2 linked regions of the Aminivibrio sp. genome follow. The protein of the gene in region 1 interacts with the protein of each later gene in a pairwise test. Links are inferred from orthologs where the notes say so. Each region holds a gene or a part of one and is shown on either strand. Other genes may lie near its edges.

The links.
Region 2: the proteins of rlmN (region 1) and ftsZ interact in binary tests that used the Escherichia coli proteins (3 or more experiments, as listed by UniProt). The link is inferred for Aminivibrio sp. from one-to-one orthologs.

Annotation. Positions count from the first base shown.
Region 1 is NZ_JAESIH010000047.1:62,402-77,842, forward strand. The notes cover bases 6,022-9,008. They hold rlmN (23S rRNA (adenine(2503)-C(2))-methyltransferase RlmN), read left to right. Parts: upstream 6,022-6,991; coding sequence 6,992-8,026; downstream 8,027-9,008. Other genes in these bases: JMJ95_RS07130 (diguanylate cyclase), read left to right, coding at 6,022-6,889; JMJ95_RS07140 (ferrous iron transport protein A), read left to right, coding at 8,056-8,313; JMJ95_RS07145 (ferrous iron transporter B), read left to right, coding at 8,306-9,008. In the rest of the region: ggt (gamma-glutamyltransferase), read right to left, coding at 1-1,322; JMJ95_RS07110 (succinylglutamate desuccinylase/aspartoacylase family protein), read right to left, coding at 1,442-2,575; JMJ95_RS07115 (hypothetical protein), read right to left, coding at 2,589-2,732; JMJ95_RS07120 (SLC13 family permease), read right to left, coding at 2,745-4,034; JMJ95_RS07125 (DUF6305 family protein), read right to left, coding at 4,053-4,604; more of JMJ95_RS07130, read left to right, coding at 4,778-6,021; more of JMJ95_RS07145, read left to right, coding at 9,009-10,045; JMJ95_RS07150 (IclR family transcriptional regulator), read left to right, coding at 10,162-10,908; JMJ95_RS07155 (TIM barrel protein), read right to left, coding at 10,947-11,777; JMJ95_RS07160 (tripartite tricarboxylate transporter substrate binding protein), read right to left, coding at 12,032-13,027; JMJ95_RS07165 (tripartite tricarboxylate transporter permease), read right to left, coding at 13,094-14,587; JMJ95_RS07170 (tripartite tricarboxylate transporter TctB family protein), read right to left, coding at 14,600-15,127; JMJ95_RS07175 (tripartite tricarboxylate transporter substrate binding protein), read right to left, coding at 15,240-15,441.
Region 2 is NZ_JAESIH010000037.1:28,971-44,318, forward strand. Bases 1,245-4,138 are described here. They hold ftsZ (cell division protein FtsZ), read left to right. Parts: upstream 1,245-2,062; coding sequence 2,063-3,214; downstream 3,215-4,138. Other genes in these bases: ftsA (cell division protein FtsA), read left to right, coding at 1,245-2,030; JMJ95_RS04430 (SPOR domain-containing protein), read left to right, coding at 3,402-4,085; JMJ95_RS04435 (molybdopterin molybdotransferase MoeA), read left to right, coding at 4,115-4,138. Outside these bases: JMJ95_RS04415 (hypothetical protein), read left to right, coding at 1-716; more of ftsA, read left to right, coding at 717-1,244; more of JMJ95_RS04435, read left to right, coding at 4,139-5,344; JMJ95_RS04440 (substrate-binding domain-containing protein), read left to right, coding at 5,332-7,260; GTP 3',8-cyclase MoaA, read left to right, coding at 7,248-8,264; cyclic pyranopterin monophosphate synthase MoaC, read left to right, coding at 8,268-8,801; JMJ95_RS04455 (MogA/MoaB family molybdenum cofactor biosynthesis protein), read left to right, coding at 8,788-9,603; RNase adapter RapZ, read left to right, coding at 9,652-10,539; uridine diphosphate-N-acetylglucosamine-binding protein YvcK, read left to right, coding at 10,542-11,663; DNA-binding protein WhiA, read left to right, coding at 11,669-12,595; pgk (phosphoglycerate kinase), read left to right, coding at 12,626-13,819; tpiA (triose-phosphate isomerase), read left to right, coding at 13,846-14,625; rsfS (ribosome silencing factor), read right to left, coding at 14,977-15,333. UniProt on the Escherichia coli protein: Essential cell division protein that forms a contractile ring structure (Z ring) at the future cell division site. The regulation of the ring assembly controls the timing and the location of cell division.

The sequences.
Region 1 (15,441 bases):
CCGGGTTCGGGAGCGTTGACGCTGTTGGGATCCTGGGAGAAGTCGTCCATTTCGTTGTTCAGGACGAAACCGAACTCGGGAACGACCACGCCGGATCCGAAAAAGTAGTTCACCGTGTTCGTGGAGGCCACGATGTTGCCCTCGGCATCCACTACGGAGAAGGAGCTGGTGGAAATGTGCTGGTTTCCGCCGCCGCCGAGATAGGCTTTCTTCACCGCGTCGTTGTAGGGCCAGGGGTCGCCGGCGGGAACGTCTTTCAGGACCTCATACCGGCGGATTTTCCCCGCGAGCTCCTTCGCGTATTCCTTGCTCACAAGGCCCGCAAGGGGAACATTGGCGAAGGCCGTGTCGGCCATGTACTTCTGCCGGTCGGCGAAGACCATCTTCATGGCCTCGGCGAGATGGTGAAGGTAGTCCGGGGAATTGTGCTTCATGGCCTTCACGGGGAAGTTCTCCATGATGTTGAGGAGCTGGACGATGTGGGTGCCGCCGCTGGATGCCGGGGGAGTGGAATAGATGGAGTAGCCCCGGTAAGTGCCGTGAACGGGTTTCTGGACGATGACCTTGTAGTTCTTCAGGTCTTCCATGGACATTGCGCCGCCGGTCCGGTTCACTGCCGCCACAAGGGCTTCACCGATAGGGCCGTTGTAGAAGGCGTCCGGCCCGTCGCTTGCCAGAAGCCTGAAGGCCTTGGCAAGTTCAGGTTGCTTCAGGATGGAGCCGGTCTCCGCCGGAAGACCGCCGGGAAGGAATACGCTGTCCGGGCTGTATTTGCTCAGCTTCTCGAATTCATCGGTGATAATCTGAGTCTGCATGGGATGAACCTCGAAGCCCTCCTCTGCCAGCCGGATTGCCGGAGCGGCCACTTCGGCGAAGGACATGGTGCCGTACGTGTCAAGGGCGGTGAAGATACCCTTCACGATGCCGGGTACGCCGACCGCCTTGCCGCCGAGGACCGATTCCTTGGCTTTTTTCGAAGCCTCGGAAGCGTACATGTCCTTCGTTGCGGACAGGGGAGCCACTTCACGGTAGTCCAGCTCCACCACCTCGCCGGTCTTGGCGAACCGGATGGTGGAAAATCCGCCGCCGCCGATGCCGGAGGCATTGGGCTCCACCACGTTGAGGGCGAGCATTGTGGCGATGGCCGCATCGATGGCGTTACCGCCCTTCTGCAGAATCTCCACGCCGGCCTTCGACGCAAGTTCATGGGCCGAGGACACCATGCCGTTTCCCGAGTAGACTTCCTTCACGTCCGCAGCAAAGGCGGACCCTGCCACCAGGAACAGCGCAAGAACTGCCGGTGCAATAATTCTTTTTCTCACATAAAACACCTCCCTGTAATGTTGTGTGTTCATGGTTCTCCGTAAGGAAAATCCTGTCGCCTGTCCGTTCAGTGATTTTTCCGGGAATCACCTCACCTTCCATTATACCGGAAAAATCTTTACTGTTTTGCAGAGGCCAGGAAAAATCCCACACCCTTTTCCTCGAGATCGGCGAGACGGGGAATTCCTTCGACGGAGACCCCCCTCTCCTCGAACAGGATGTCGAGGTTCTCGAGGAGGGAAAGGATGGATTCGGCGTGTCGTCCCACCCTGTACTCCATGGTTTGTTTTCCGTCGTAGGGAATGTACAGCCTCCCCAGTTCAAACGCCTTGACATAGGCCTTGTCGACCCCGGTGAGAGCGAGCCGTTCGTCCGTCTTTCCCCGGAGCCTTCCCTGGACAGGGTTTCCCGTTTCCATGAGGATCGGCATGGTTTCGGTGTAATCGCCCCACTCCCGGTGGGTCAGCCCCCGCAGGTTCTTCGGCGAAGGCTCAAGCCGGATGGGGATCCCCTTCCCTTCCAGGTCCATGGCGGTCATGGCGGCAAGCTCCATGCTTCGTTCATGGGCCACGATGGCGTTCACCACCGGGTATTCGGGGGAGGCCTCGTGAAGGTCGACGGAAAGGTCGGCCTTTTCCCTCCGGACAAGCTCAGTTAGGGCATATGCAAGGCGTTCAGTAAGCGAACCGTCCGGGACGCCGGGATAGCACCGGTTGAGGTTCCCCCGCTCTTTGCCGGGAAGCTGCTGTCCCGAGGCAGGATGAATGTAGATGTCGGGGGCCGGCCATTCGAGGACGGTGTTGGTCAGGCGGGATCCGAAGCGGAACGTCCGCCTGCTCCCGTCGGCGGTGGTGAAGGAGATGCTCCGGGGATGGGCTTCCTGCGGAGAGTTGTGGGTGAAACCCATGATATTCGCCTGGGGAATGACGACCAGCCGGCCCTTCGTGACTTTCGCCCGTTCGAGAAACAGGGTTGCTGTCATCATGGACGCCGGTTCGGTGGGGTGGGTGCCCCCGAGGATCAGCACGGTACCGCCGGGCTGTGCTCCTTCCTGGATGTAGACGGGAGTATCCGCCGGTGTGCCCCTGATGCCTTCGGACCATTCCGAGAGCATATGTTTCTCAAAGCCCGGGGCGGGAACAAAGAGATCATCGGCCCACATGGCCCGGAACTCCACCGCGGCGAGAGCCGAGAGGCCGAGAGCCAGGGCGAGAAGGAGCGCTGCTGTGAAGGGGGATCCTTTCAGCTTCATCTTCCTTTCCTCCCTACTTTATCATCAGCAGGCGGAGGACCAGCGGAATGACCACAAGTGCCGCGGTGGCCTGTTTCCAGAAGTCCTTCTCCCGAAACTGGCAGCTCACTACCAGGAGAAGAATGAAGAGGACGATAGCTCGATAAACATATGTCATGGCCTTTTCCTCCTAAGGCAGCAGGCCCATGATGGCGTTCGCGTTGAGGATCACCACAATGGCCCACCCGGCGGTGACCACCGCCGGTACGATGCAGAACTTCAGCACCTTGAAATAATTTTCCTCGCCGACGACCTGGGCGGCGAAAATGCCTGCCAGGGCCGTGGGGGGCATGAGGTCGCCGAGGCCCGCAAGAAGGCTGAGCGCCGAACCCACCATGATTTCATTCTTTCCGAGCAGGGCGAGAAGAAAGGGAACCCCGAGGACAGATGCCGCTCCGAAAGCCGAGACCGCTCCGAAAAGGGGAATCGATGCGGCCATGCCGAGGTACATGAGCCAGGCAGGCAGGGCGAGGACCGACACCACGATGAACCCCTGGACGCCGGTAAGGGTCATTATCTGGATGAACATTCCCACCCCCATCAGGATTCCGAGCACGGGAACGGCATCATTGACGGCCTCCCGGGAGGCTTCGAGAAAATTCAGCCGTCTTCCGGTGAAAAAAGCGGACAGGGCCGCAAGAAGAAAATTCACCGGCATACCGAGGGAGGGCCAGATTCCCGGAAGGAACTGCTCTCCCGTCATGAGGACGGTGAGCAGAATCACCGGGAAAACGAGTCTGAAGGAAAGGGGGACGGCCTCCATCCGGCGCAGTTCTTCCTCGAGGGCGTTTTCATCCCCGGCACCCTTTTTCAGGTGAGGATAGACAAGCACAAGAGAGGAAAAGATCGCCAGGGGAACGGTACAGACAAGAAGAGGGAGGGCGAAACCCACGTAGGGCATGTCGATGCCGCCGCCTATGATCATGGCGGGCACGTTCACCGGAGGAGCTATCATCCCGTAGATGGCCCCCATGGCGATGGCGGCCGCAGTCTTCACTGCGGGGACGCCGAGCTTGATCAGGACGGGGGCGACAAGGGCGCCTGTGGTGAGCACCGCTGCGGTGGAGGACCCGGTGATCATGCCGGGAACCATGATGATGACCATAAGTCCGAGGCTGAGGAGGAGGGGCCTGTTTCTGAACGTGCGGATAACCCACGCGGCCAGGCTTTCGAGAAGACCCGTCTTCTGGACGGACTTCATGAAAATCATGGCCGTGGCGATGATGAGAATGGTATCGAGATAGCCGAAGGTTCCCTCCACGAAATGCCTGACGGGGAACCCCTCCCCCGCGGCAAGGGCTCCCACTGCGGCGGCGGCTCCAAGGGCGACGGCAATGGGGAGCTTCAGGGCAAATGCCCCAAAGACAAAGCTCCCCACCATCGCCAGTGCATACAACCCTTCAGGAAAGAACCAGTCCATGGCGGGAGTACCGTCCGCCTACCTGGCGGAAATTCCCCACTCCGAAAGGGTTTCCCCGAGGGGAACGCTTATTCCGTTTACGTTGGGAGCGGTGAGGATCTTCACGTTTTTCCCCTCCGTCAGCTTCTCGAAGATACCGTCTTTGTTGCCTCCGTCCACGACGATGATCCTGTCTCCCCAGGGCACTGCGGTCTCGATGAAGGCATCGGAAAGAGTGCCTCTGCGGCCTTCTCCGCCGATATGCATGACGAGGACCTTCACTCCCTGGTCCTTTGCAGCCTTCAGCAGCGAGGTCACCCGCTCCACTTCCTGGTCCTTGTTGATTCCGGCGGCGCCGAGGCCCTTGGAGCTGCCTCCCACCACAGCCACCAGGACCTTCCAGCCGGCCAGCGCATCGGCCTTCAGCAGGGGCTCGCTGTCTGCATCGATCTTCATCTTCCGAAGGACCACCCTTACCATCATGACGTCGGGGCTCTGCCCCGCCGAGGTGAGCACCACGTCCGCCGCGAAGGCGGCCCCCGCCGCCGAAAGTACCAGGAGCGCCGTCAGCGCAATAATCATTCTTTTCATGTCGATTCCTCCTTCTGTCTGTCAACGGATAGATACATCTTTAGATTCTGGATAAAGTGTACCCTTTTACAGTTTTATGTCCATATTTCTTATCATTCTTTTCGGCATAAACGGAAATACTGCATTCTGTGGTACTATTCTGGGCGAAGCTCCATCGTCAAAAGGAGGTTTTTATGCTTTCCGTCAACTTCAGGAGCGTCAAGGGAATGCTGGGGTTCTTTTTGGTTCTGCTCGCAGGGGCTATGGTCCTTTTCCCCGTTCTCATCGGGATACTCAGTTTCCGGGACTCCTGGCTGCATACGGAGCGGGACATGGCACAGGCCCTCGGCATGCAGGCTGATTTCATCAGAAAGTGGTTCGTCTTCCACCAGAACACCGTCCGGTCAATTTCCCGCCTCTCCTCGGTCAATGCGCGGGATCTTGTCGGCATATACGATGATTTTTCGTCTTTTGAAAGGTCCAATGCCAATTTCGAATCCCTTTCTTACGTGAATACGTCAGGCTTCCCCCTGGTTCACAGCGACATGGAGGGTCCTGGAAATACGGGGATTTCCGTCGCCGACAGGCCATACTTTATCGCCGCGGCGGAAGGACGGGAATATATCACCGGAATAATCACCAGCCGAAGCTCCGGTCGTTCCGTGGTCGTCATTTCCGTTCCTCTTATGGGAGATGACGGTTTTCAGGGCCTGGTGTTCGGATCGATCTCCCTCGACACGATTCTTACCGCTCTCATGACCACCCCCTTTCGCAGCACAGGCAGTTTTCTGCTTTTCGATCCCTCGGGCGACGACTCGGTGTTTGAAAGCTACGGCATATCCCGGGAGGAAGCATCGCGCTTGGGAACGCCGCAAGGAGGACTTGCCCTGTATAGGAGAAGCGACGGCAAAAGGTGGCTCGCGAAAAGCACGAGTCTTCCTGAATACGGAATGACCCTGGCAGTCCGCATGGAATTCCGAGAATTTCTCGCTCCCTACCTCACCGGCCTGGCCTATTTCGGTGGAATATCGATTCTCCTTATGGCTGCCTCCTTCCTGATCTCCGCTGCGCTTTACCGTAAGGTGAACTCCTCGCTCTCCCTTCTTCTCGAAGCAGTGGAAAGGACAGGGGACGGAAAATTCTCTCCCCTTGATCCGCAGATGCTGGAGAAAGCCCCCCTTGAGATGAAAAAACTGGGGCAGGCTTTCAACGCCATGGCGAATTCATTGAAGAGCAAAACGGAAGAACTGGAGTTCAGATCCTTCCACGACGAACTGACGGGGCTGTACAACCGGGCCTTTTTCGACGACGCCCTTATCCGCTTCGGAACGGGGCGGTTCGACCCAGTCACGGTGGCGATGTGCGACGTGAACGGCCTCAAACTGGTGAACGACACCCTGGGACACAAGGCTGGAGACGGTCTCCTCAGGGCTGCGGCGGATGTTTTGCGGAAAAGCGTCAGGAAAAGCGACATCGTCGCCCGCATCGGGGGGGATGAATTTGCAGTCCTGCTGCCCCAAGACGAAAACGGGGAGGCCGGAAGGCGCTTCAAGGAAAAACTGGCTTCAAACATCAGGGAGTACCGGGCCAACGACGGGGCCCTCCCTCTCAACATCGCATGGGGGGTCGCTACGGGAGTGAAGGACGGTCATTCTGTCGAAACCCTTGTCCAGGAGGCGGACAAGGGGATGTACGCCTTCAAGCAGACCCACAGGGCGTCTTCCAGAAAGGATGTCCTGGAATACCTCTCGGAAAGGATTGCCCTCGTCCGGAAGGACTCCAGGGACAGGCACATGGCCGCATGCGCCGCTCTCATGGAAATCTTCGCCGCCTCCCGTCCCGAATTTCCCGCTGAAAAGCGGGACTATCTCGTACGACTCGCCCGGAATCACGACCTCGGGTTTACCGCGATCCCCAGGGAGATTTTCGACAAGCCCGGTCCCCTCACGGAGGAGGAATACGAGGTGATAAAACGTCACCCCGAAAGAGGGGCGTATCTCGTTTCACTCTTCCCGGACATGGCGGACCTGAGGGAGGATATTCTGCTGCACCACCGCTGGTGGAACGGGGCAGGATATCCTGAAGGCGAAGGCGGAGAAACCCTTCCGGAGGGTGCGCGGATCATGGCCGTGGTGGACGCCTACGAGGCCATGACCGGAGACAAGACGTACAGGGACCCGAAGTCGCCGTCGGCTGCGGCGGCGGAACTCCGCCGGTGTGCGGGAAGCCAGTTCGACCCGTACTGGGCTGAGGAGTTCGCCCGGTTTATCCTCAATTTCCACGAATGGGAGGAAAGTATCTCCTGACGCTCCCCGCTCTTTTACCATTGACACACGACCGGACTTCATGACATTATACATTGTTATTTCAAGGGGGATTTTCCCCGAAATGCAACCAGGAGGCACACAATGAGCGAACCGGTACACGCCCTTGATCTATCCTATGAAGAATGGATCGACGTCTGCACGGAAAAATGGGGCCTCCCGAAATATCGGGCGGACCAGTTATGCCGGTGGATTTACGACAAAAAAGTCTTCAACGTCCACGAAATGACTAACCTTTCGAAGGATCTGAGGGACAAGCTTGTTTATGACCTGTTGATCCTCCCCCCCATTCCGGTTAAGGAGGAAACGTCGAAGGACGGCACCAGGAAATTCCTCTGGCAGCTCTACGACGGAGAGAGAATCGAATCGGTGCTCCTCGCCAACGGCAACCATATCACGGCCTGCCTTTCCAGCCAGGTGGGGTGCCCTCTGAACTGTGCCTTCTGCGCCACCGGGCAGTCGGGCTTCCGCCGGGATCTCACGGCAGGAGAGATCACGGGGCAGCTTCTCGCCATGGAGAAACGCCTCGGCACCAACATCGGCAATATTGTCTTCATGGGAATGGGAGAACCTTTCCTGAACACCCGGGCAGTCTTCAAGGCCATTTCCATTCTGAATTCCCCGAAGATGCGAAACATGGGGGCACGGCACATCACCATCTCCACCTCCGGTATCGTGCCGGGTATCCTCGACCTGGCGGAATTTCCCCTGCCGGTCCGTCTTTCGGTCTCGCTCCATGCGCCCAACGACGCGCTCCGGAGCAAGATCATGCCCGTGAACAGAAAGTATCCCCTCGGCCTATTGGTGGACGCCCTCAGAACATACCAGCAGAAGACCGGGGAGAGGATCACTCTGGAGTACGTCATGATCCAGAAGGTGAACGACGAGACGGAGCTTGCCTATGAAACGGCGGCCCTCCTGTCGGGCCTCGGCGTGTACGTGAACCTCATCCCCTACAACCCGGTGAAGGACGTGTACCAGCGGTCCGCTCCCGAAAGAATCAAGGCCTTCGCCGCGGTTCTCACCCGGCTCGGGATCGAAAACGAGATCCGGCGGGAAAAGGGAACGGATATCAATGCGGCCTGCGGCCAGCTTCGAAGGAGGGAATCGGCGAATTGACCCCTCCCAGTCATCCGGGAGGTCCCGCAGTGGCCCTGAGAGACCTCCCCAACGGCGCCTTCGGCCGCATTGTGGAGATGCCGGTAAAGGACGGCTGCGCCGAACGCCTCGAAGCCCTGGGTCTCCGGGTCGGCAAGGTGGTGGGAAAAGTGTCCGGAATGCCCTTTCACGGTCCTGTGACCCTCCAGCTCGACGGCAGACAGATAGCCATCGGGTGGAAGATTTCCTCTTCAGTGCTCGTCGTTCCCCTCGCTTCTTCCGCAGGAGCCGCCAGGCGCCATGAGTGAGACAACAGCGAAAAAACTGCTCCTCGTGGGGAACCCCAACGTGGGGAAAAGTGCCCTCTTCACAAGGATCACCGGAGTTCATGCCGTTTCTTCCAACTATCCTGGGACCACGGTAGGCTTTCTGGAAGGATGGCTCCGCCGGGGAGACGATGTCTGGAGAGTCATCGACGTCCCCGGGGCCTACACCCTCACTCCCACCAACGAAGCTGAAGAGGTGGCCGAAAGGATGGTGGCCGAAGGATGCCACGCCGTGGTGTTGGTCCTCGATGCTACGGCCCTGGAACGAAACCTCTTCCTCGCCTTCCAGATCATGGAGCGCAGGCTTCCCGTGGTTATCGCCCTCAACATGGTGGACGAAGCCCGGCACAAGGGGATCGACATCGACCCTGCCCTGCTGGAAAAGCTGCTCGGCGTTCCGGTGGTCTCCACCGTGGCCGTCTCGGGAGAAGGGATCAGCCGGCTTCTCGACCGCCTGCGCGAAGCCTCTCCGGGCCGGGAGGTTCCTTCCACGAAAGAGGAACGGTGGGCGGCCATAGGGGCGGTTACGGAACAGGTCCAGAAAGTGCGGCACCGCCATCACACCTTCCTGGACAAGCTCGAGGACGCCTCGGTCAACTCCTTCTGGGGGCTCGTCATCGGCGTAGCGGTCATCACCTCGAGCTTCATCGCCATCCGGTACGCCGGGGAAGGCCTCATCGACGGCATCCTCGCTCCCCTCTTCGAAAGATACTGGCTTCCTGTGGTGAATTACGTCTCAGGCTTTTTCGGCGGAACGGGCTTCCTTCATGACATCATCGTCGGCAGGCTGGTGGACGGACACGTTGACTTCGAGCAGAGTTTCGGCATGCTCACCACGGGACTGTACGTTCCCGTGGTCATGGTGCTCCCCTATGTCCTTTCCTTTTACGCCGTCCTCAGCTTCCTGGAGGATTTCGGCTACCTGCCGCGGCTCGCGGTCATCTTCGACGCCCTCCTCCACAGGATGGGACTCCACGGTTTCGCCATCGTTCCCTCCCTCCTGGGGTTCGGATGCAACGTCCCGGGCATCCTCGCCACGAGAGTCCTGGACTCCCGGCGGGAGCGGTTCATCGCCGCGACCCTGATTTCCGTTGCCATACCCTGTGCCGGACTCCAGGCCATGATCATCGGCGCCCTTGGGGGAATAGGGATGAAATGGGTCGCCATGGTCTACGGCACCCTTCTTGTATCCTGGCTTCTCCTGGGGAGAATTCTCCATTCTCTCCTTCCCGGCTTCAGCCCGGAGCTCATCGTGGAGATTCCCCCTTACCGGATACCGTCCCCGAAGGCCATGGGGCTCAAGCTCTGGATACGGATCAGCGGTTTCTTCCTGGAGGCCGTTCCCCTGGTCCTCGGAGGCATTCTGCTGATCAGCCTGATGGACGCTGCGGGGATCACCGACCTTCTCTCCCGCCTGCTCGCACCCGTTTTTTCCGGCCTTCTCGGCCTGCCGACTAAAGCGGCCGGGCCCATCCTCCTCGGAATCCTGAGAAAGGACGTGGCCGTGGGAATGCTGGCAACCCTGGGTCTTTCACCGGCTCAGCTCGTGGTGGCCACCATTACCCTTTCCATGACATTCCCCTGCATCGCCACCTTTATCGTCCTGTGGAGGGAACTGGGAGGAAAACGGATGGCGGCATCCATGGGAATCATGATAGCCTCCGCGCTCATCGCCGGAATATCCGTGAGGCTGCTCCTTTCACTGAGCGTCTAGGCTATTTTTGCCGGGAAGAGAGCCTTCCCCTTTGAGGTTCGTTCCATTATGATTGAAATATCCGCTGAGCGGAAAAAGCGGAATAACGACTCGAAGCAGGAAAGGGCGGTTTCACCATGAAAGAAGACTCCGTGCGGTCCGTAGAACGGGCGTTTCACATTCTCAAGGCCTTCACGAGGGACGACTACAAGCTGACGCTCAGCGAAATCGCGGAAAGAATCGGGCTCCCCGTCACGACGACCCTTCGGCTGGCAGGCACGCTGGAAAGGCTTGACATTCTCACACGTCACGACGACAGGACCTACTCCCTCGGCAACCAGCTCTATATCCTCGGGAGCATCGCCAAGGCAAACTTCAAGCCCCAGCAGATCATCTACCCCTACATGAAGATCATCCGGGACAGCACAAAGGAAGCCGTCTCCCTCTACGGCGTCGAGGGTGAGGAACGGGTCTGCTACGAACACGTGGAAAGCCTGCTCACCATGAGGTGCGTCATGAGGGTGGGCGACCGGGCGCCTCTCTGGGCGGGAGCGGGAGGGAAAGCCCTCCTGGCCTTTCTGGGCGAGGAAGCGATTGAAAGGGAAACCATGAAAGTCCACCCCATTACAGCCACTACTCTCTCCAACGGGGAGGACTTGAGAAAAAACCTGACCGAGATCAGGACCCTCGGCTATGCCATGAGCTGGGGCGAACGGGAGGAGGGCATCCTTTCCATGGCGGTACCCATCTTCAACAGGAAGGGAGAGGTTCTTTTCTCCTTCTCCCTCGCCGGGCCGGCATCCCGCTTTACGGAGGAGACAGCCCTGTCTCTCATCCCCGAAATCCAGCGGATGTGCCGGGAGATCTCCCAGCAGATAGGATAAGAAAAGATCCCCTCCGGACCGGAGGGGATCTTTTCTTTCTATGCTTTTCTACCCGTTACCCCCCGCCCGGCGCAGTAGGCCTTCGCAGTCTCAAGGCACCGGCGGGCATGTTCTTTGTACCCGAACTCCGCCACTTTCTTCAGGTTGGGAAGCTCAATGGAATAGGGCATGGGGGGCATGGCGTTCATTATCGAGGCCACGTCGATTCCTCCTTCGCCCACGTAGGACCGTTCCTCCCTGAGGATTCTTGTCATCTCGTCCCTGTCCGCCGGAATCTCGCACGGAGCGTCGCAGAGATGGCCGAAATGGAACCACTCAGCAGGAAGCTTCTCCAGCTCAGCCACGTCGTCCTGGGCCCTGTGGAAGTGATGAATGTCCACCAAGAGACCGGCATTGGAACGGTTCACAGTCCTGAGGACATCGACCGCGCCCGCCAGAGTTTTCACCGAAGCGATGGGGACGTATTCAAGGTCCACCGTCAGGTTGTACTGTTTCGCAAGGTCGCAGATCTCGGCGAACCTTTCGATGTAATACTCCCTCTCCGGCGTCCAGATACTGCTGATGACGTGCTTTCCCCCGAGTTCCGCAGCTGTTTCCATGGCGGGTTCGTACTTCTTCACGTCCATATTTTCGAACACCCTGGCGAGTTCGATGTCCAGGAGCCTGATGCCTGTATCGGCAAAGACCCGTTTCGTCTCCTCCATCAAGGCCCGGTTCTTTGCCAGGTCGTAATCCGGTTCCCCGGGAAGCCCCATGTAAATCTGCCTCATGCTCACGAAATCATACCCGCAGTCCGCCGCCATGGACGCAATCTCCGCCGGAGACGTATTCAGAACGGTGAGCTGCGCAAGGGAAAACTGGAACTTCATGAACATCATACCCCTTCCTCGTAAGTGATGTCTGGGCACTAAACGCCCTCCCGGGAGCGGATGGCCGTTCCGGCAAATCAAATTTTCCGCTGAATGGAAACGTAATCCGCCTCTAGGAAATGATTCCACAATAAAGAGTAGAAAAGAATTTGTCAATATGTCCGGTGCCGAAGGGATGTTTTTTCGGACACGAAAAGAAAAAACCCGCCCCACAGGGGGGCGGGCCGAAAGTACGTTTACCCTGGAACGGGTCTTTACTTGCCTTGGGGTCTTTCGATGCCGAACTCCTCGGGGGAGAATTTCGCCCCGCCGGCGTCGTAGAGGAGCCATGCGGCGACGGACTGGTTCTGCTTTATGTATTTCTTCGCCTCGTCGCCTGAGATGCCGAGCTTCACGCCGCCCATGGTCTTCGCGAACTCGTCGAACCTAGGGTCCTGGAACGCCTTGGTAAAGGCGGACCGGAGAACGTCAAGAGCCTCGGCGGGGGTTCCCTTCCTCACGAAGGCGCCGAAGAAGGCACCCCAGGGAAGGTAGGGCCTGTACTCTTCGTAGACTTCCGTCACCGCCGGCACGGAAGCGACGCTCTCGATCCTCTCCGAGGAGATCATGGCGAGTCCCCTGACATTCCCCGAGTGGATGAAATTGGCGGCGGCGAGAAGGCCGACGGCCACCGCATCAATATGGCCGCCCATGAGGGCGGTGATGCAGGGGCCTTCGCCGTCAAACTGCATCTTGTTGAACTTCACGCCGTGGATCTTCTCGATCATGGTGGTGGCCACGTAGGGCAACCCTCCGGGGCCGGTGGAGCCCATGGTGATGGTCTTGCCGGATGCGGCGGCCTCGATGAGCTCTTTGTACGAGGTGTAGGGGGAATCCTTGGAGACAATGACTACGCCCACGTTGGCCATCATGAGGAAGACGGGCTCGAACTGGTCATAGTCGATCTGGGAAAGGCCGGTGACCTTGTAGAGGTTCGGGTTCTCGGCGCCGAAGAGAATGCTGTAACCGTCGGCGGGCTGGTTGGCCACAAAGGTGGTGGCGATGGCTCCCGTGGCGCCTGTGCGGTTCTGCAGTATGATGGTCTTTCCGAGATGCTCCTGGACGATGGGGACGATGGCCCGGGACACGTTATCCAGAGCGCCTCCGGCGCCCCACATGATGTACCCCTGGATGTTCTTTTCCGGGTAGGCCCCGAAAGCGGCCCCCGCCAACACACATACCGTCAGCAGCGCAATACTGAGTTTTCTCATAAAACATTCCTCCTCGTATTATTTTTATTCATCTTTTGGTTCTCTCTCTTCCCTGGCAGGAAAAAACTATTTCAAACCTCTCCATTTCCTGTAGAAGGACGTCTGGGACAGGATCAGAAAAACTATGGCCAGAGTCAGGAAGAGGCTGATGGGATTGGTGACGAAGCCCTCGAGGAAGGGCAGAAGCTGGTTCTCCGCTCCCTGCATGGCCCTTCTGTAGTTGGCGTCAAGCATGGGCCCCAGGATCAGCCCGAGGACCATGGGGCCGGTGGCATATCCGTAGAGCCTCATGAAATAGCCGATGATGCCGAAGCCGATCATGTAGAAGATATCCACCACGCTGTTCTGGATGGCATAGGTTCCGATGACCGAGAGGATGATCACCACCGGCATGATGATCTCCTTGGGAATTTCGATGATCCTGGCGAAGGGCTTGATGCTCACGAGGCCCAGGACCATAAGGGCCACGCTTGCGATGGACAGGCAACTCACGATCATCCAGAAGAGGTGGGGGGTCTCTATCATGAGCATGGGGCCCGGCTTGAGACCGTGGATATAGAGGGCGCCTATGATGATTGCCGTAACGGCGTCGCCGGGGATTCCCAGGGTCAGCATGGGGATGAAGGCGCCGCCGATGGCTCCCTTGTTGGCCGTCTCGGGGGCCACGATGCCCTCGTAGGCCCCTGTGCCGAAGGGACGGGAGGGATGCTTGACGGTCCGCTTGGCCTGGTCGTAGGCCAGCAGGGCGGCAACGTCTCCGCCGGTTCCGGGAAGAGCACCGATGAACACGCCGAGAAGGGACGACCGGATGGACAGGGGCAGATACTTCAGGAATGTGCCCCAGTCCGGGATGACCCTGTCAAGGTTCTGCTTCGGCGACTTCTTCCCCGCATTCCTGAACTGGGTCAGGGCCTCGGAGACGCCGAAAAGTCCGATCATGGCCGTAACAAAGCTGATTCCCGCCATGAGGTAGATATTGCCGAAGGTATACCGCAACTCCCCCGTGGAAGGATCCATGCCGACCATGCTCAGGAGCACGCCCAGCGCTCCGGCGGTAATTCCCTTGATGGGGTCTCCCCCGCCGATGCTGCCGATGAGCAGTATGCCCATCACCGCCAGCAGGAAAAAGTCTCTGGGTGAGAACTTGAGGGAGAAATTGGCGACCACCGGCGCCGCCACGGAGAGGACAATAATACCGACGAAGCTGGCGAACACGGAAACGGTGGTGCAGAGCCCTATGGCTTTGCCGGCCTCACCCCTCTGTGCGAGAGGATACCCCTCGATACCCGTGGCTATCGCCGCAGGCGCCCCCGGGATGTTGAGCAGGATGGCGGTGATGGAGCCGCCGTAGACGCCGCCGACGAACACGCCGCAAATCAGGGCGAGGGCACTGTTCATGTCCCACGAAAAAGTGAAGGAGATCAGCAGGGACGCGGCCATGGTCACGGAAAGTCCCGGAATGGCGCCGACCCAGATTCCGGCAAACACGCCCACCCAGATGAGCATCATCATCTCCCAGTTCAGGAAAGGAATGAGAAAATACTGAAGGTTTTGTTCCATATCCGGGCCTCCTTAGGGCAGTATGACCAGGAACAGGTAACGGAAGACCGCCACCAGGACCGCGAGGGAGAGCGCTGATATCAGGAGCGCCCGGACGATGTTCTTCCCTCTCTGAAGATACACCATGCCGATGACCATGAAAGCATAGGATGAAGCCACGAAATGGAGCCTTGGCAGCGCAAAGCAGTACGCCACGAGCAACACCATCACGACCACCACGTCAACGGGAAGAAGATACCCGGCCAGGGTCGCCGCCGCATCGGGCTTTTCCCTCCGCAGCGCTTTAAAGAAATTTACGGCGGAGCACACCATGATCAACGTGGAGGCGAGCTTCGGAAACACCGAGGGAGATGAGTATTTCCCGCTCGTCATGTCGAGGGCGAAGTAATATCCGAGAGCGCCGATGAGAAACATTATGACGGCTATGCCAAGTTCGCCGGGCTTTCTGCGCGCCTCGGGAACGTATTTCGAGAGATCCTTCACGGTTCCGCCCGGTTCTTCTGCCGATCCTTCAGCCAAAAATTCCCTGGATTCTTCCATCTCTGTGATTCACGTCCTTCCGTTGCGGCTGCCCGATCCCTGTCTCCAATATCAAGAGGGGATGGACCGGAACGTGGGTTCCGGTCCATCCCCGATTATACACGACCGGACACTATTTTTTCGGTTCGGGGATGTTGAACTCGGCGGGTGATTTTTTCGCTCCCCCGGCGTTGTAGATAAGCCAGCTTGCCGTTGACTCGAACCTGTCGAGGAACTTCACCGCCTCCTCGCCCGTGGCGCCGTTCCGGAAACCGCCGGAATTCTTCACGTACTCCTCGAACCGGGGTTCCGCCATGGCCTGGGTGAAGGCGTCG
Region 2 (15,348 bases), on another replicon or contig:
TTGACAGCATATCAGTTCAGACAGGGGCTCCCGAGGCAGAATCGCTGTTCTGGAAAAACCTGGGGCCTGCGGAATTGCGCTACTGGCCGATTTTTTTCTTCAAATCAGCCGACCTGAAGAAAAAGATGGAATCGGAGGCACCACTCGTTTTTTCTTTGCGCAGGGAAAATGTCTCTGATTTCTTTGTCGAACTCGAACCTTTACAACCCTGGCTCAGACTTCGCTGGAAGGAGAAAGATTTTTTCCTCTCCCGTGACGGGCGCATCTGGGAATCCGATCATCCCCTGAACAGTAAATTCCCGGGAATCAGATCGCCTTCCATACCTCCATTTCTTCTTTCAGAAGCCCTTCCTTCTCCGGCAGTCGTTCCGGGAGAAGGGATCGTGGTGACCTCCACAGTTCTCCCCGTTTCTTTATTTGCCGAATGGGTCAGCGGTCTTGAAACAAGCGGCTGGATGTCTCATACTCGTGAAGTGGAAATTTCCAGAAGAGAAGGAAACTACCTTCTCCGTCTGAATCTGAATAACAGGGACAGGACCGTGCGGATCCTCATCCGGGGTGACCAGGCACGGTGGAAAGAAATATCCTCCGCCGTCTCGCAGATTCTTCACCAGTTACAATTTTCCGGTGGAGACCTTATAATAGATACCACTTACACCGACAGAATCATTGTCCGTAATGTGGCCGGCGGCGGTCAGGAAGGGAGCGGGAGATAAGTGTACAAAGAGCCGGAAATTCTCGTCGGGCTGGACCTCGGCACGAGCAAAATCGCCGTTGTAGTGGCGGAAAGAGATTCCCGTTTCCAGGAAGCTCAGATAATCGGTGTCGGGTTCGCTCCGTCTCAGGGAATACGAAAAGGCCTGATCATTAACCTGGAACAGGCGGTCCGCTCTGTACGCCAAGCGGTAAAGGACGCGGAAAACATGGTGGGTTTCGAAATTTCGGAAGCTACCGTCTCGTTCAGCGGCATAGACGTGGCATCAGTAACGTCCAGGGGAATGATCTCCCTGGGCAGGACTCCCCGCCAGGTATCCATCTCGGATGTGGAAAGAGTTATCGAAGCGGCCCAGAGTGAGCTTTCCATTCCTTCAAACAGGGTTACCCTTCATACCATTCCGGTAAAATATTCCATTGACGGAAATTCGGGAATTGACGACCCTCTCGGCATGACGGGGATCCGGCTTGAAATGGAACTGCAGTCGGTAATAATTCCCACAACGGTGGTCCAGAATATAATAAACTGTGTCGAAACCGCCGGGGTGGAGGTTAACGGACTGGTCATCAAATCCCTTGCCAGTGCCCTCGGGGCACTGACCGACGAAGAAACGAGGGCTGGGGTTATTTCTCTTTGTATAGGCGGCGGAACCACGGGTGTCGCCCTCTATACAGACGGCCGCCCGGTCAAGCTGTCCATCATCCCCATCGGCGGGGATCATATAACCAATGACCTGGCCTACGTGATGAAAATTCCCATAAGCAAGGCGGAGGAGATCAAGAAAATGGTCTCTCTTTCCCCTGATGACGAAGAGCAGGAACTGGACGTCGACGTCAGAGGAAGAACAAAAACCTTCAACGTTCACGAAGCCTCCGAAGTGGTAAACTGCAGGCTGGAGGAGCTTTTCGGGGAACATGTACTCCACCAGCTTTCCGAATACACGATGCATATATTCCCAGCAGGGGTCGTTCTTTCGGGGGGCGTGGCCAAAACGCCGGGAATCGAACTATTCGCTTCCGAGCTTCTTAATCTTCCCGTCCGGATCGCCGAACCCCTTGACATGTACCAGATGCCTCCGGGAAGGAATGACTGTGAATATACTACAGCAGCGGGGATCGTGCGGTATATGACCAGCAAGGAAAGAAATCCGTACCGTTTCATCGAGACCCCCGTGTCCCAGCTTCGCTCAGGCTCTTCCATTATTTCGCCGGGGCTTACAGGGACAAAACAGCCCAGAAAACAGGGCAGTTCCCAGGGTGAAGGACTTCGTGGTCTTATGGAATACCTGAAAAAATCTGTCAAAGAGCTTTTCTAGAGCCGCATTCCGCAATTGGGGAGGACAAGAAAATGGAACACGTATTTCAGGTTAATGATACTCCGAGACCCCACCGGGAGGAAATCAAGGTCATCGGCGTCGGCGGCGGCGGCGGAAACGCCCTGAATCACATCATCAGGAGCGGAGTGTCAGGAGTCCACTTTATCTCCGCCAATACAGACGTGGGAGCTCTTCAGCTTTCCCAGGCCACGACGAAAATAACTCTTGGAGAAAAGCTGACCAAGGGACTGGGAGCGGGCTCCGACCCCGAAGTGGGGTTGAACAGCGCAAAGGAATCTATTGACAAGATACGGGAAGTGGTCACGGGAGCCGACATGGTGTTTCTTACCGCAGGCATGGGAGGCGGCACCGGAACCGGAGCGTCGCCCATCATCGCGGAAGTAGCGAAAGAAGCGGGAGCGCTCGTTGTCGCTGTTGTTACCTTTCCCTTCTCCTTCGAGATGAACCGCCGGAGAAAACAGGCCATGACGGGTATAGCCACCCTCAAGGAAAAAGTGGACGCCCTTCTCGTGGTCGAAAATGACCGCCTTCTTGAACTGACTGACGAAAAAACAAAGCATGCCGATGCCTACCGTCTCGCAGACGAAGTTCTCCGTCAGGCAGTTCAGGGGGTTACCGACCTTATTCTGAAACCCAGCCTTATCAATGTGGACTTTGCCGACGTGAGGACAGTGATGCAGAACGCAGGGTCCGCCATCATGGGGATCGGCTCGGGAGAAGGGGAGAACCGGGCGGAAATCGCCGCGAAGACCGCGATTAAGTCTCCGCTCATGTCCATCCCCATGAAGGGCGCGAAAGGAATTCTCTTTAATATTACAGGAGGGTCGGATCTCGGGATTCATGAAATCCGAAAAGCGGCACAGATCATCACGGAAACGGCGGATGAAGATGCGATCGTCATTTGGGGTCACACGGTCTCCGAGGAAATGTCCGACAAAATACAGATAACGGTCATCGCTACCGGTTTTTCCTCGGAAAAGGAAAGAAAGACGGTCACCAATTTTCCCAAGACAGCCCCGAAGACGAAAACTGCCGGAGTAGTGCTCGAGGAAACTGAAGTGCTCCCGGCCCAGGATGAAGACCTGTTTACCATGAGCGGAGTCCCGAAGAACCCTTACGATATTCCGTCAATCCTCCGCAAAAGCCGGAAGAACGGGAAATAACCCCGTTTTCTGTACAATCCTTTTAATGGATTCCTCTGACCGGAATATCCTGTTCGTTCAAACATGCTGAAGGCAGGAGTCTTGAAAAGGATTCCTGCCTTTTGTTTCGGGATTGTTGTTTCTCAGGAACAGGCGAAGTTCGGACTTTTTCTGTTCCAGCCGCTCTACAGGCAAAGGAGGGATTTGAATGTCCACGAGAGAGAGCAGAAGACTCAAGGAAAAACGCTCCATGATTCCTTTCGGGGATATCATGCTCCCGGTCATCGGCCTGGTGGCTGTCGGGCTTCTGATAGTAGGCGTGAAACTTTTTTTCCTGTCGGGACCCAAAACACCAGGGTATTCACCCGTTGCTCCCACGGTGCCGGCAGCTGCACGACAGGAAACACCACAACAACCTTCTTCGCGCGGCAAGGCGGCGACACCTTCCCGGCCCCCTGCCACCGATAACCAGGCCGTTCTGGCTGCTCCCGTAGGATCCAGCCGGCCTGTCGTCTTCGTTCCGGAAGGAGCCGGAACGAAGAGTTCCCCGGTGGCGGCGCCTCCTTCGGCCCAGCCAGCGCCGAAGGCTCCTCCCGCATCTTCGTCCAAACCTTCCGCAAAGCAGCCTGCAGTCCAGAGCCCGGCACCTTCGGCCGCCAAGAGCAGATGGGGGGTTCAAATCGGCTCATTCACCGCACGGGAGGGGGCAGAAACGGTCAGGCAGCAGGCAGCCAAGGCCGGTTTTTCTTCTGTCATCACAGCGGCCCTGGTCAATGGAAAAACTTACTTCAGAGTCACTGTGCCTGCAGGAAACGACAGAAAGGCAGCGGACAATCTGGCCGATAAACTGACAAAAGCCGGATTTCCGGTATTCGTCGTCGGCATGCGCTGACCCTGATCGCCCAAGGAGCATAATTTATCGTGGCCGGTTTTGTCGAAGCCCTCACCCCAAGAGAAACAGCGCTTGATCATGTTTCAGCCGTCCTTCGCTTTCCCTGGAAGGGGGAGGAGGTTCCCGTGCCTGTGGAATCCTGTTCCGGCCGGATTAGCAGACCTTTGATCGCGGACGAGAACTTTCCGCCCTTCCCGAGAAGCACCAGGGACGGGTATGCCGTCGTAAGCGCCGACTGTCTTGGCGCCGCCCCCGGCAGCCCCGCCTACCTGACCCTTGCAGGTGAAATACCCATGGGCTCTGCTCCTTCCCTTTCAATCCGCAGGGGAGAGTGCGCCCTTATTCATACCGGGGGTATCCTGCCCGACGGAGCGGATGCTGTCGTGATGGTGGAGGATACGGAAAACGCCGGAAACTGGATAGAGGTGAAAAAGGCCGTCCAAAGGGCGGAAAATACCGTCCAGGCGGGCGAAGAGTTTTCTGTTGGGGATACCCTGCTGAAAGCCGGGCAGAAGCTTGACTTCAGAACTGCCGGTCTTCTTGCAATGGCCGGCGTCAGAGAGGCCGCCACGGCAAGGCTGACGGTGGGAATAATCAGCACGGGAGACGAGATAGCGCCTCCCGAAACAGTCACGCTTCCTGCAGGCAAGGTTAGAGACGTGAATGCCTCCATGCTCTCGGCCCTCCTCATCGGAGAAGGCCACTCCGTCAGGAATTACGGAATAGCTGAAGACACGAGAGACGCTCTCGCCGCTTTCGTCAGGGAGGCACTCCGTGAATGCGACGTGGTCGCGATCAGCGGCGGCTCATCGGTCAGCATGAGAGATCATTGCTCGTCCATTCTCGAAGACCTTCCTCCTCCGGGACTTCTGGTCAGGGGGATTCTCATGTCACCCGGCAAACCTACCCTGATTGCGGGTACGGAGGATAACAGAAAACTTGTACTCGGCCTTCCGGGACACCCTTTTTCATGTTTCATTTCGGCGTACACAGTCCTTATCCCCCTTCTGAACGCTCTTCTCCTGGGGAAACCGGCGGGACCGTGGAAGCGGGTTCTCGTTCCGGTACAGGAACCGGTGTTCGGTCATACAGGTATCGAAGAATTTATCCCCTGCGTTCTGAGAAACGGCAGAGCCTTCCCCTTTCCCGTAAAATCCTCTTTTTCGAAAGCTCTGGCCGAGGCGGACGGATTGTTCAGGCTTTCCGCATCCCATGAAACCATCAGACAGGGGGAGGAGGCGGAAATTTGGCTCTGGTAGAAAAGGAAACGATGCATATCAGCCTTTCGAAAGCGTGGGAAATACTCAAGAGAAAATGCCGACAGCTCCCCGGGGAGACTGTCTCGGTTCACGAATCCCTGGGACGAACCCTTGCGGAGGACGTGACCGCAAGCAGAAACGTTCCCCATTACAATGCGTCGGCCATGGACGGCTATGCCCTTTCATCGGTCCTGACGGCCGGCGCCACCCCTTCGTCTCCCGTATTTCTTCCTTCGGGAGAATACGAATGGGTTAATACGGGGAGCGAGGTATCTCCCCGTTTCGACAGTGTTGTGATGATCGAGGACACCACTCTTGACAAAACGACTGGAACCCTTACGGTCGTCTCATCCCTCGTGGCGGGAGAAAACGTCCGCCCCCTCGGAGAGGACGTTTTTCTCGGACAGGTCATCGCCAGGGAAGGCGACAGGGTGACGCCCGCCCTCTGTTCCCTCCTGGCGACCGCGGGAGTGAAAAACCTCAGGACACTGGCCTTGCCGAAAAGTCTCTACATCCCGACCGGTGATGAAATCATTCCGCTGGAAGAATGGCTTGATCTGGAAAACCCTCCCCCGGGAAAGGTGGGGGAGAGCAATTCCATGCTGGTCAAGGGCTATTTCCGAAACTGGGGTTTTTCTGTGGAAATCGCCCCATGTATCCCCGACGACCCGGATATTTTACTGACCTTCCTCGAGGAAAAAAGAAAAACGTATGATCTTATCCTCATCGGGGCAGGTTCTGCAAAGGGTGAGCGGGATCACACCTTTTCCGTACTGCAGAGCCTTGGACAACCTCTCTTCAGGTGGCTTCTCATGAAGCCGGGCCGGCCGGCCTCGGTGGCCGATCTGGGCGGATGCCTCGCCGTCAACCTGCCGGGCTTTCCCATGTCCAACGCAGTCATTCTCTGGTCCGTTGTTTTCCCTGTCCTCCAGCTGCTTCACTGCGGGAAGTTCGACGAAAAGACCATCCTTCCTGCTGCAATTGGGGCGACCGGAACCGAAGAAGTTACCCTGCTTTCATCCTATTCATCATCCTACGGGAAAGAAGAATGGGTGCGTTTCAAGTGCGTGGAAATCGACGGCGAAAAAAAAGCCTACGCCCTTCCGTCAGGTGCCGGTGCCCTGTGGTCTCTTTCCGAAACCGACGGGCTTTCTCTCCTCCCCCTGGAAACAGCGGAAAGATCGAAGGGCTCAACGGTGAACCTCTGGCTCCTCAGAGATATCAGGTGGAAGGAAAGAATTCTGTTTCAGGGTTCCAATGACCCGGCGTTCGAGAGAATTGCTACCTTCGTCAAAAAAAAGGGCGGAGAGGTGATCTTTCGTTCAGTGGGCAGTCTCGGAGGGCTTGCCGCCCTCTCGCGGAGAGAGTGCCACACTGCCGCATGTCATTTGCTCGACACGGAAACAGGTGACTACAACACGTCCTACATTGAAAGAATGTTCGGACCGCAGGCTGATGCTCTCCTTGCCCGCCGTCCCGTGTTCTACCGGCAGCAGGGCATCATGGTGCGGAAGGGAAACCCCAAGGGAATCCGCTCCGTTTCCGATCTCGGGAGAGAAGATGTGGTGATGGTGAACCGTCAGCCCGGTGCAGGCACGAGAGTCCTTCTCGATTTTCTTTTCCGTATGGAGAATATCGACCCCGGGAATGTGCGCGGCTACGAAAACTGCAGCACCACCCATTTCGACGCTGGGAACAAGGTCCTGAGAGGGTTCGCCGACGCAGCGGCGGGAATAAAATCTGTCGCCGACGCTCTCGGCCTTGATTTTCTTCCTCTTGCGGAGGAACCTTACGAACTCGTTTATTTTAGGAGCATGGAGAACCACCCGGGAATAGCCGCTCTTCTGGAGTCGCTGTGTGATGAAGGATGGAGAGCCATGGTGGACCGCATGGGAGGTTACAGATGGCCGGAATAATTCAGGATTCTTTCGGACGGGTGCTTGATTACGTCCGGATTTCGATAACGGACAGGTGCAATTTCCGCTGCATTTACTGCATGCCCGCCGACGGCATTGAATGGATACCCCACGGGAACATTCTCTCCTACGAGGATTTGCTTTTTCTGTGCCGCGCACTGACGGACCTCGGCGTCCGAAAAATACGGTTCACCGGGGGGGAACCCTTCGTGAGAAAAGGTTTCGTACCCTTTCTTGAATCGGTGAAAGAGGCCTATCCCAACCTCAGGATAGCAGTCACGACAAACGGTTCTCTTCTGGAAAAATGGGCTGAAAGAATCGCCCGTCTCGGCCTCGATTCGCTGAACGTAAGCCTTGATACGCTGGATCATGCCAAATTTCTCGAAACCACCAGGACAGGAGATCTGGAGAGAGTCCTCCGGGGGATCGATGCCGTCAGGCAGTCCGGCGGTGTTCCTCTCAAGCTGAATTCGGTTGTCATGCGGAACTTCAACCTCGACGAGATACCGGCCCTGGTAGGGTTCGCAGCGGAAAAGGGGGCAACCATCAGGTTTATTGAATTCATGCCGCTGGACAAGGATGTATGGTCCCAGTCCCAGTTTGTTCCCGCAGAGGAAATTCTTTCCCGGCTTCCGGACCCGGCACTGTGGAGGAGCTGCCCCCCGAGGGACAACAGGTCGGAAATATGCGGTCCCTCACGGTATTTTCAAAACAGCGCCACCGGACGGATGGTGGGCATCATTTCCGCTGTTTCAGACCATTTCTGCCATCTCTGCAACCGCCTCAGAGTGACGTCTACCGGCGTCATGCGCCCTTGTCTTTTCGGCAACTTCGGCTTTTCCCTGTTTGAAGCCCTTCGCGGCAAGGATTCCGAAGCGCTGCGGGAGGGAATTATGAAGGCCGTTTCAAGAAAACCCCAAAGAGGAGAGACAGGCATTCCTTCACCGGAAGAGGGGCGGAATTCTCTTCAGGAAGAACGGCACATGTCCCAGATCGGAGGATAACCCATGACGAATGACGGATCATTCAGGCAGGACCAACCTTCCTTTTCCCATCTTGACGACGAGGGAAGACCTCGGATGGTTGATGTGAGCTGGAAGCCGGAAACTCTTCGTACCGCTTCGGCTGAAGGTTGGATAATCCTTGACCGGGCAGTGTGCGAACAGCTGGCTGCCGACGGATATTCCAAAAAGGGAGATGTCCTCAAAATTGCGGAGACCGCAGGCATCATGGCGGTGAAAAAAACACCGGAACTCATTCCCCTCTGCCACGGCATCCGTATAGAAAGAGCGGAAGTGCAATGTCTCTTCATGGAAGAAAGGGGCCGGATCAGGATCACCTGTACCGTCGCTGCGAGGGACGTCACGGGTGTCGAAATGGAAGCCCTCACGGGCGTGTCCGTTGCCGCTCTCACGGTGTATGATATGTGCAAGGGCGTTTCCAAGAACATGGTCATCGAAGGAATCCGCCTTCTGAAAAAAACAGGCGGAAAGAGCGGCACCTACATCGCGGAGGGGATGGACGGCAATGCGGATTCTTGAAATACTGGAAAAGGAACGGGGAGAACTCTTCGTCCATACTCTCTGCTATGTCGGCATCAATGCGACAGGGAGAACATCATTCAACGGATCGGAGAAAGACCTCTTCCTCCTTCCTCCGGGCGGTTTCCCATCTCTTCCCGACGGCTCGGCCGGCTTCGTCCTGTCCGTCGGCGAATTCCCCGAAGAGTTCTTCTTTTCCGCCGGTGAAGCGCTTTTTCGGGCTGTACCATCCTCCATGCCCTTTCCGATGCTTCGGGGAGAGAGGGGCGGTTTTCTTACCGTTTCATTGCGGGCCATTTTTCTCCAGCCGCTCAGAACGGGCGTTCTGACTGTAAGCGACAAGGGGAGCCGGGGAGAAAGAGAGGACACGTCAGGTCCAGCCCTGGTCGAACGGCTGAGGGGAATCGGCTGCGACACGACCGAAACGGCTGTCGTTCCCGACGAACATGAATCTATTGTGACGGTCTTGAAAGACTGGGCCGACTCCAAAGACCTCCACCTGATACTGTGCACCGGGGGAACCGGTTTTTCCCGAAGAGACGTCACCCCCGAGGCCCTGGAGGCTGTCGCCGGAAGAAAGGTCCCCGGAATAGGAGAGGCGATGCGGCTGGCTTCCCTCAGGATAACGCCGAAAGCCATACTGAGCAGAGGCAACGCCGTCATCCGGGGGGAGACCCTCATAATATCCCTCCCTGGAAGCGCAAAGGCCGCCACGGAATGTTTCGACGCCGTAGCGGCGGCACTGAGACACGGCGTTGAAATTCTCAGGGGCTGGGATGGAGAATGCGGGTCTCCTTCATAAGAAAACGATCCTTCAGGTTTCCTGAAGAAGGGGAACGGAGGCAGTTTCATGGACAGTGAATTCCAGGGCGTGAAAAAATGCGTCATTCTCACAGGAATGTCCGGCGCGGGAAAATCGACAGCCCTGAAGGTACTTGAAGACCAGGGAATGTTCGCCATCGACAATATACCCCCGGCGCTGCTATCCCAGCTGATGGTCATCCTGGGGAAGCACCGTGCGGCAGTGAGAAACGGTGTGGCGGCCGTTGTGGACGTACGGGGCGACACCCTTCTCGACGATTTTCCGGCGGCAGTCACGGCTCTGAAGACCCAGATCCCTGAGGTCAGGATTCTTTTCCTCGACGCTTCGGATAAGGCTTTGCTTGCCCGTTTCGAAGCGACCCGGCGGCGACACCCTCTGCATGATGAAGGCACTTTTCTTGACGGTATTTCCAGGGAACGAATCCGGCTGAAGCCGATTCTTGAACTTTCCGACACGGTTCTGGACACCTCGGGCCTTTCTCTTCCCCACATCAGGAAAAAACTCCTTTCCGAAGTGTGCGGTCCCTCTTCCCAGGACTTTCTCATTTTTACCTCCTTCGGCTTCAAGTACGGACCTCCTGCGGACTGCGACTTCCTCTTCGATGTCCGTTTCCTATCCAACCCTTACTATGTGCCGGAACTCCAGAATCTCTCCGGACAGGACAGGAAAGTCCAGGATCACATCTGGAATTCCGGAGAAGCTGAGGAATTCTGGAAAAGACTTGTTTCTTTTCTCGAGCACGTGATTCCGTTGTATCTCGGTACGGGGAAGTCCCACCTTCACATCGGGGTAGGCTGTACGGGAGGCCGCCACAGGTCGGTAGCCGTTGCCGAAAGACTTGCCGCCCATTTCAGGCATTACGGCAGTACATGCTCCCTACGGCACAGGGATATCTCCAGAGAACAGGGCTGGTGATCATGAACAGCATACTGGCCTACATCCTCGGATTAGTGACGGCCCTGATTATGGCCGTTCTGCTGCGCTTCAGGGAACGGTCGGAATTTCCCTCATTCTACGGCTCATCGAGAAAAAAAAAGGCTGCCATTTCAAGGGCCGTGGAATACAGGCTCTCCATGGGCCCCTATGTGGCAGCCCTCGGCGGCGGAACGGGCCTTTCAACCCTCCTGCGAGGACTCAAGAGCTTTACCAGGAATATCGTTGCGGTCGTCACCGTCACCGATGAGGGAGGAAGCTCGGGAAGGCTGCGGGAGGAATGGGGAGTCCTTCCGCCTGGAGATGTCAGGAACTGCATCGTGGCGCTGGCTGAAAACGACAGCGCCCTGAGGCGTCTTCTCGATTTCCGTTTCGACAGGGGGGCCCTTGCCGGTCACAGCCTTGGAAACCTCATGCTTCTGGCCATATCGGAGCAGTATGGTGACTTCCGCCGGGCGGTCGAAGAGATGAACAATCTTCTCGCCATACGGGGAAGAGTCCTCCCCGTGACAACGGAGGCCGTATCTCTCGTCGCTGAAACCGCAGGTGGGGAGAGAATCAGGGGGGAACTTTCCATTTCCGAGCACGGGAGCGAGATCAGGAAAATCTGGCTCGAGCCCCTCGATGCCCGTCCTGTCGCTGACGTTCTGAGGGCCATTGAGGAAGCGGAAATAATCGCCCTTGGACCGGGAAGCCTTTTCACCAGCGTCATCCCGAACCTCCTCGTTTCAAAGGTAGCGGAACGACTGAGAAACACCGCCGTCCCGAAGGTGTACATCTGCAATCTCATGACCCAGCCGGGGGAGACGGACGGCTTTTCTCTTGCCGATCACGTCGGGTGGATAGCGTCAACCATGGGCATACCCCCTGATTATGTCATCGCCAATACCGGCAAAATTCCTCCCCATATCATGGAAAAGTACGGAAAGGAGGGAGCGGTTCCCCTTGTGGCAACTGACAGGGACAGGGAAAAACTGGAAGACATGGGTTGCCTTCTCCTTGAAGGCAATTTCGTGCAGATCATCGACGGTTCCCTTCTCAGGCATGACGGACAGGCCCTCTCCCATCTCCTGATCCGTCTTTGCCGTGAACTGAAAGAGGATTGATCTCCTTGGCCAACCTCAATATCGGGAAGACGCTGTCTTCTTTCATGTGGGATGAATGGCTGACAGCCCCGCCGAAGAACAGGGCAGAGGCCGTCAGGGAAATCCGCGGCATACTCCAGGGAATGGCCGCTTCCGGAGGCAGTGAAAGCGAGTTACGGCTTTCAAGCGGCAGACTGTGGATTTTCCGCAGACTGATCAGGCTGTGGGGAGAAGGGGAACTTGGCTTCATCCACGATTTCCCATCCCTCCTGAACATTCCCCGATCCCTCAAGGGGAAGGTATTTCTCCGCCTTCCTGAAAGGCTCACATTTCTGCGCCACGACCGGACGGAGGAGATGGCGGGCTTCGACAGGAAGCGGCCTGACTGGCTTCGCGGACTGTGGGGAAGCTGCGGAGCCCTCTACATACCCAGAAGCGGCTATTACCTAAGTTTCAGGATTCCCTCCAGGGAAACGGAACACACTGCGGCCGCCATGCTGAAAAAATGCGGCTTCTCTTTCGGCCGGAGGTATATACAGGGCAAGCATGAAATCACCCTCCGCAACCAGGAGGAAATCGTCACCCTCCTCGCGGGTTTCGGCCTTGTGAAAACGTCGCTCCGCATGGAGGAAAAGGCCATTGTCCGTTCCATGAGAAACAGAGCCAATATGCTGGTAAACTGCGACTCTTCGAATATCCGCAAGTCCCTCGATGCCGCCACGAAGCAGCTTGAAATCGCCCGGGCAGCTGTTTCGGCACCCGGCTTCGAATCCCTGCCGGAAGTGCTCAAAAATCTTGTAAAATCAAGGGTCGCCAATCCAAGCGTGACCCTCGAGGAACTGGGCAAAATGCAGTCTCCTCCCATCAGTAAAAGTACAGTTCTGTACCGCTGGAAAAAACTCGAACAGGTAATGGGTCCAGCTTCAGTGAGCGGCAAAAGGAACACAAAATGAACACCAGATAACGAAGGAGGAAGATATTCCATGAAACTGCGTGTTTTTTCTCACCAAGATGTTGCAGAAAAAAAAGTATTGCTCCGGGTCGATTTCAACGTTCCTCTCAAAAACGGAGAAGTAGGGGACATCACGAGGATTCTGGCTCACAGAGATACCATTTCAGCGCTTCTGAAAGCAAACGCCAGGGTAGCACTCTGCTCTCACCTCGGCAGGCCGAAGGGAAAAAGAGTGGCTGAAATGTCCCTCTCCCACGTTGCGCCCGTAGCGGAAAAGGTGCTGAATCATCCTGTGAGTTTCTGCGGCGAGTGCATCGGACCGGAGGTAGAAACAGCCCTTGCCTCCCTTGCGCCTGGAACCCTTCTGCTGCTGGAAAACCTCCGGTATCATCCGGAAGAACAGGAGAACGACGCCAAGTTCGCCAAATCCCTGTCGGCCCCCTTTGACGTCTTCGTCATGGACGCCTTCAGCGCCTCCCACAGGGCAGACGCCTCCACGAGCGCCATCATGGACATTCTTCCCTCCTTTGCCGGTTTTCTGCTCGAAAGGGAGGTCAACATGCTCACGGCAGTGATCGAGAATCCGAAAAAACCCTTTGTTCTCATCCTCGGGGGTGCGAAAGTCTCCGACAAAATCGGGGTGGTGGAGCATCTCATGGACAAGGCGACGTCGATCCTTATCGGTGGAGGTATGGCCTTTACTTTTCTGAAGGCCGGCGGAGCCAATATCGGGCGGTCCCTTTTCGAGGCCGAGAAGGTCGATTTTGCTCTTGAAATGATGGAAAAAGCCGCCCGGAGGGGTGTCGAAATACTCCTTCCCGTCGACGTGGTCGCCGGCGCTTCCCTCGACATGACCCAGGGAGAGCGGATCGTTCCTGCCGACGAGATTCCTGAGGGACTCATGGGACTCGACATTGGTCCGAAGACGGCGGAGCTCTTCGCTGCAAGGGCGGAGGCAGCCAAAACAGTTCTCTGGAACGGTCCCATGGGGGTATTCGAAAATCCACTCTTTGCCGGGGGAACTCGGATTGTGTCGAAAGGTGTCGCCAAGTGCACAAAAAACGGCGGTCTTACGGTTGTCGGCGGAGGTGATACCGCTTCCGCGGCGAAACAGCTCGGATTCGACCAGGAAGTATCCCATGTGTCCACCGGCGGGGGAGCGAGTCTTGAATTCTGCGAAGGCAGACAGCTTCCAGGAATACTACCGCTGCTGGCGGACAAGTAAAAAATTATTTCACGAGGAGACCGGACATGAAAAAAATCTATCTCTACGGAAACTGGAAGATGAACATGCTCCCCGAAGAGGGGGAGGCATTTTGCCGTTCCCTGGCGGACCGGATAAGCGGAAGCATGCTGTATGGAAGCGATCTCGTGCACATCTGCCTTTTCCCCCCCTACCTGACGATCCCGTCCGTCCTGAAGGCACTCACGGAAGTCCCCGTATCGACAGGGGCCCAGGATGGTTATTTCGAGGACAGAGGAGCGTTCACCGGTGCCGTGTCCATGGATATGGTCCGATCCGCCGGCTGCTCTCACGTCCTCGTGGGTCATAGTGAACGTCGTCACATATTTGGAGAAAGCGATGAAATCGTGGCAAAAAAACTCAGGAAGGCCCTGGACGTAGGCCTGAAGGCTGTCCTTTGTTTTGGGGAAACCCTCGAGGAACGGGAAGACGGGGAAACGATCCAGGTGGTACAAAATCAGCTTCGTTCAGCCTTTCAGTCCGTACCTGGGGAACATGCCCAGGACCTCATCCTTGCCTACGAACCGGTTTGGGCTATCGGAACGGGGAAAAACGCAAGCCCTGATGACGCCCAAGATGTCTGTGCCTTTGCGGCAAAACTGGCCTTTGAGGCTTTCGGCGGCGGGTCACGGATTCCTGTGCTGTACGGAGGAAGCGTCAAGGATTCGAATGCGGGGGATCTTCTTTCAAGGCCTGATATTCACGGTGCGCTGGTGGGCGGTGCGTCCCTGAAAGTGGACTCTTTTTTGGCCATTTACGAAAACTACAGAAAAATCTCTGAAGGATAAAGCATCGGCCCGGAAATCCATACAACGTAACATAAGATATATTATAGGACATTATCTTCTTCGATAAAAACGCACCCCCGGGAAAAATCCGGCGGCCCGGCAATCCGCACCCCAGCGGAAATGTCGCCGGGGACGGGACCGCTTGGGCCGGGGGTGCAGATTGCCGGGGAGTGACAACGGCTCAAACGAGTCCCGCGGATCCCTGCGTTCGCCCGTGTCGGTTTCTCCTCCCCTCAGGGGATAATCTCTTCACCCCTGCTGGGGAGGGCGCCTTCACCTTATGCGCCCGGCAATCCCCTCCCTAGGGGTGAAAAATGTGCGGAGGGAGGGCGACTGCGTTTGGTTGTTATTTCAGTCTTCGTAGGTAAAGTGAAAGGTCGGTGCGTCTCCCCACAGTTTTTCCAGCTTGTAATGGTCTCTTCCGGCCCTGCTGAAGATATGAACCACCACGTCGCCCGCATCTATAAGACGCCACCGGGAACTGTCATATCCTTCCACCGTGGACTGGAGACCTTTTGAATGTAATGCCTCGAGAGCCGCATCCCTGAGGGTGCCCATATGGATTTCAGAATTGGCCGTGACAAGTACGAATGTATCCGAAATGGCGGCCGCTCCCTCCATATCCATGGCCACGATATCGAGCCCCCTTTTGTCAGCAAGGGCGTTGTACAGGTATTCAAATTCCCTGAGACGGTTTCCGTTTTTCAATCTTTCACCTTCTCC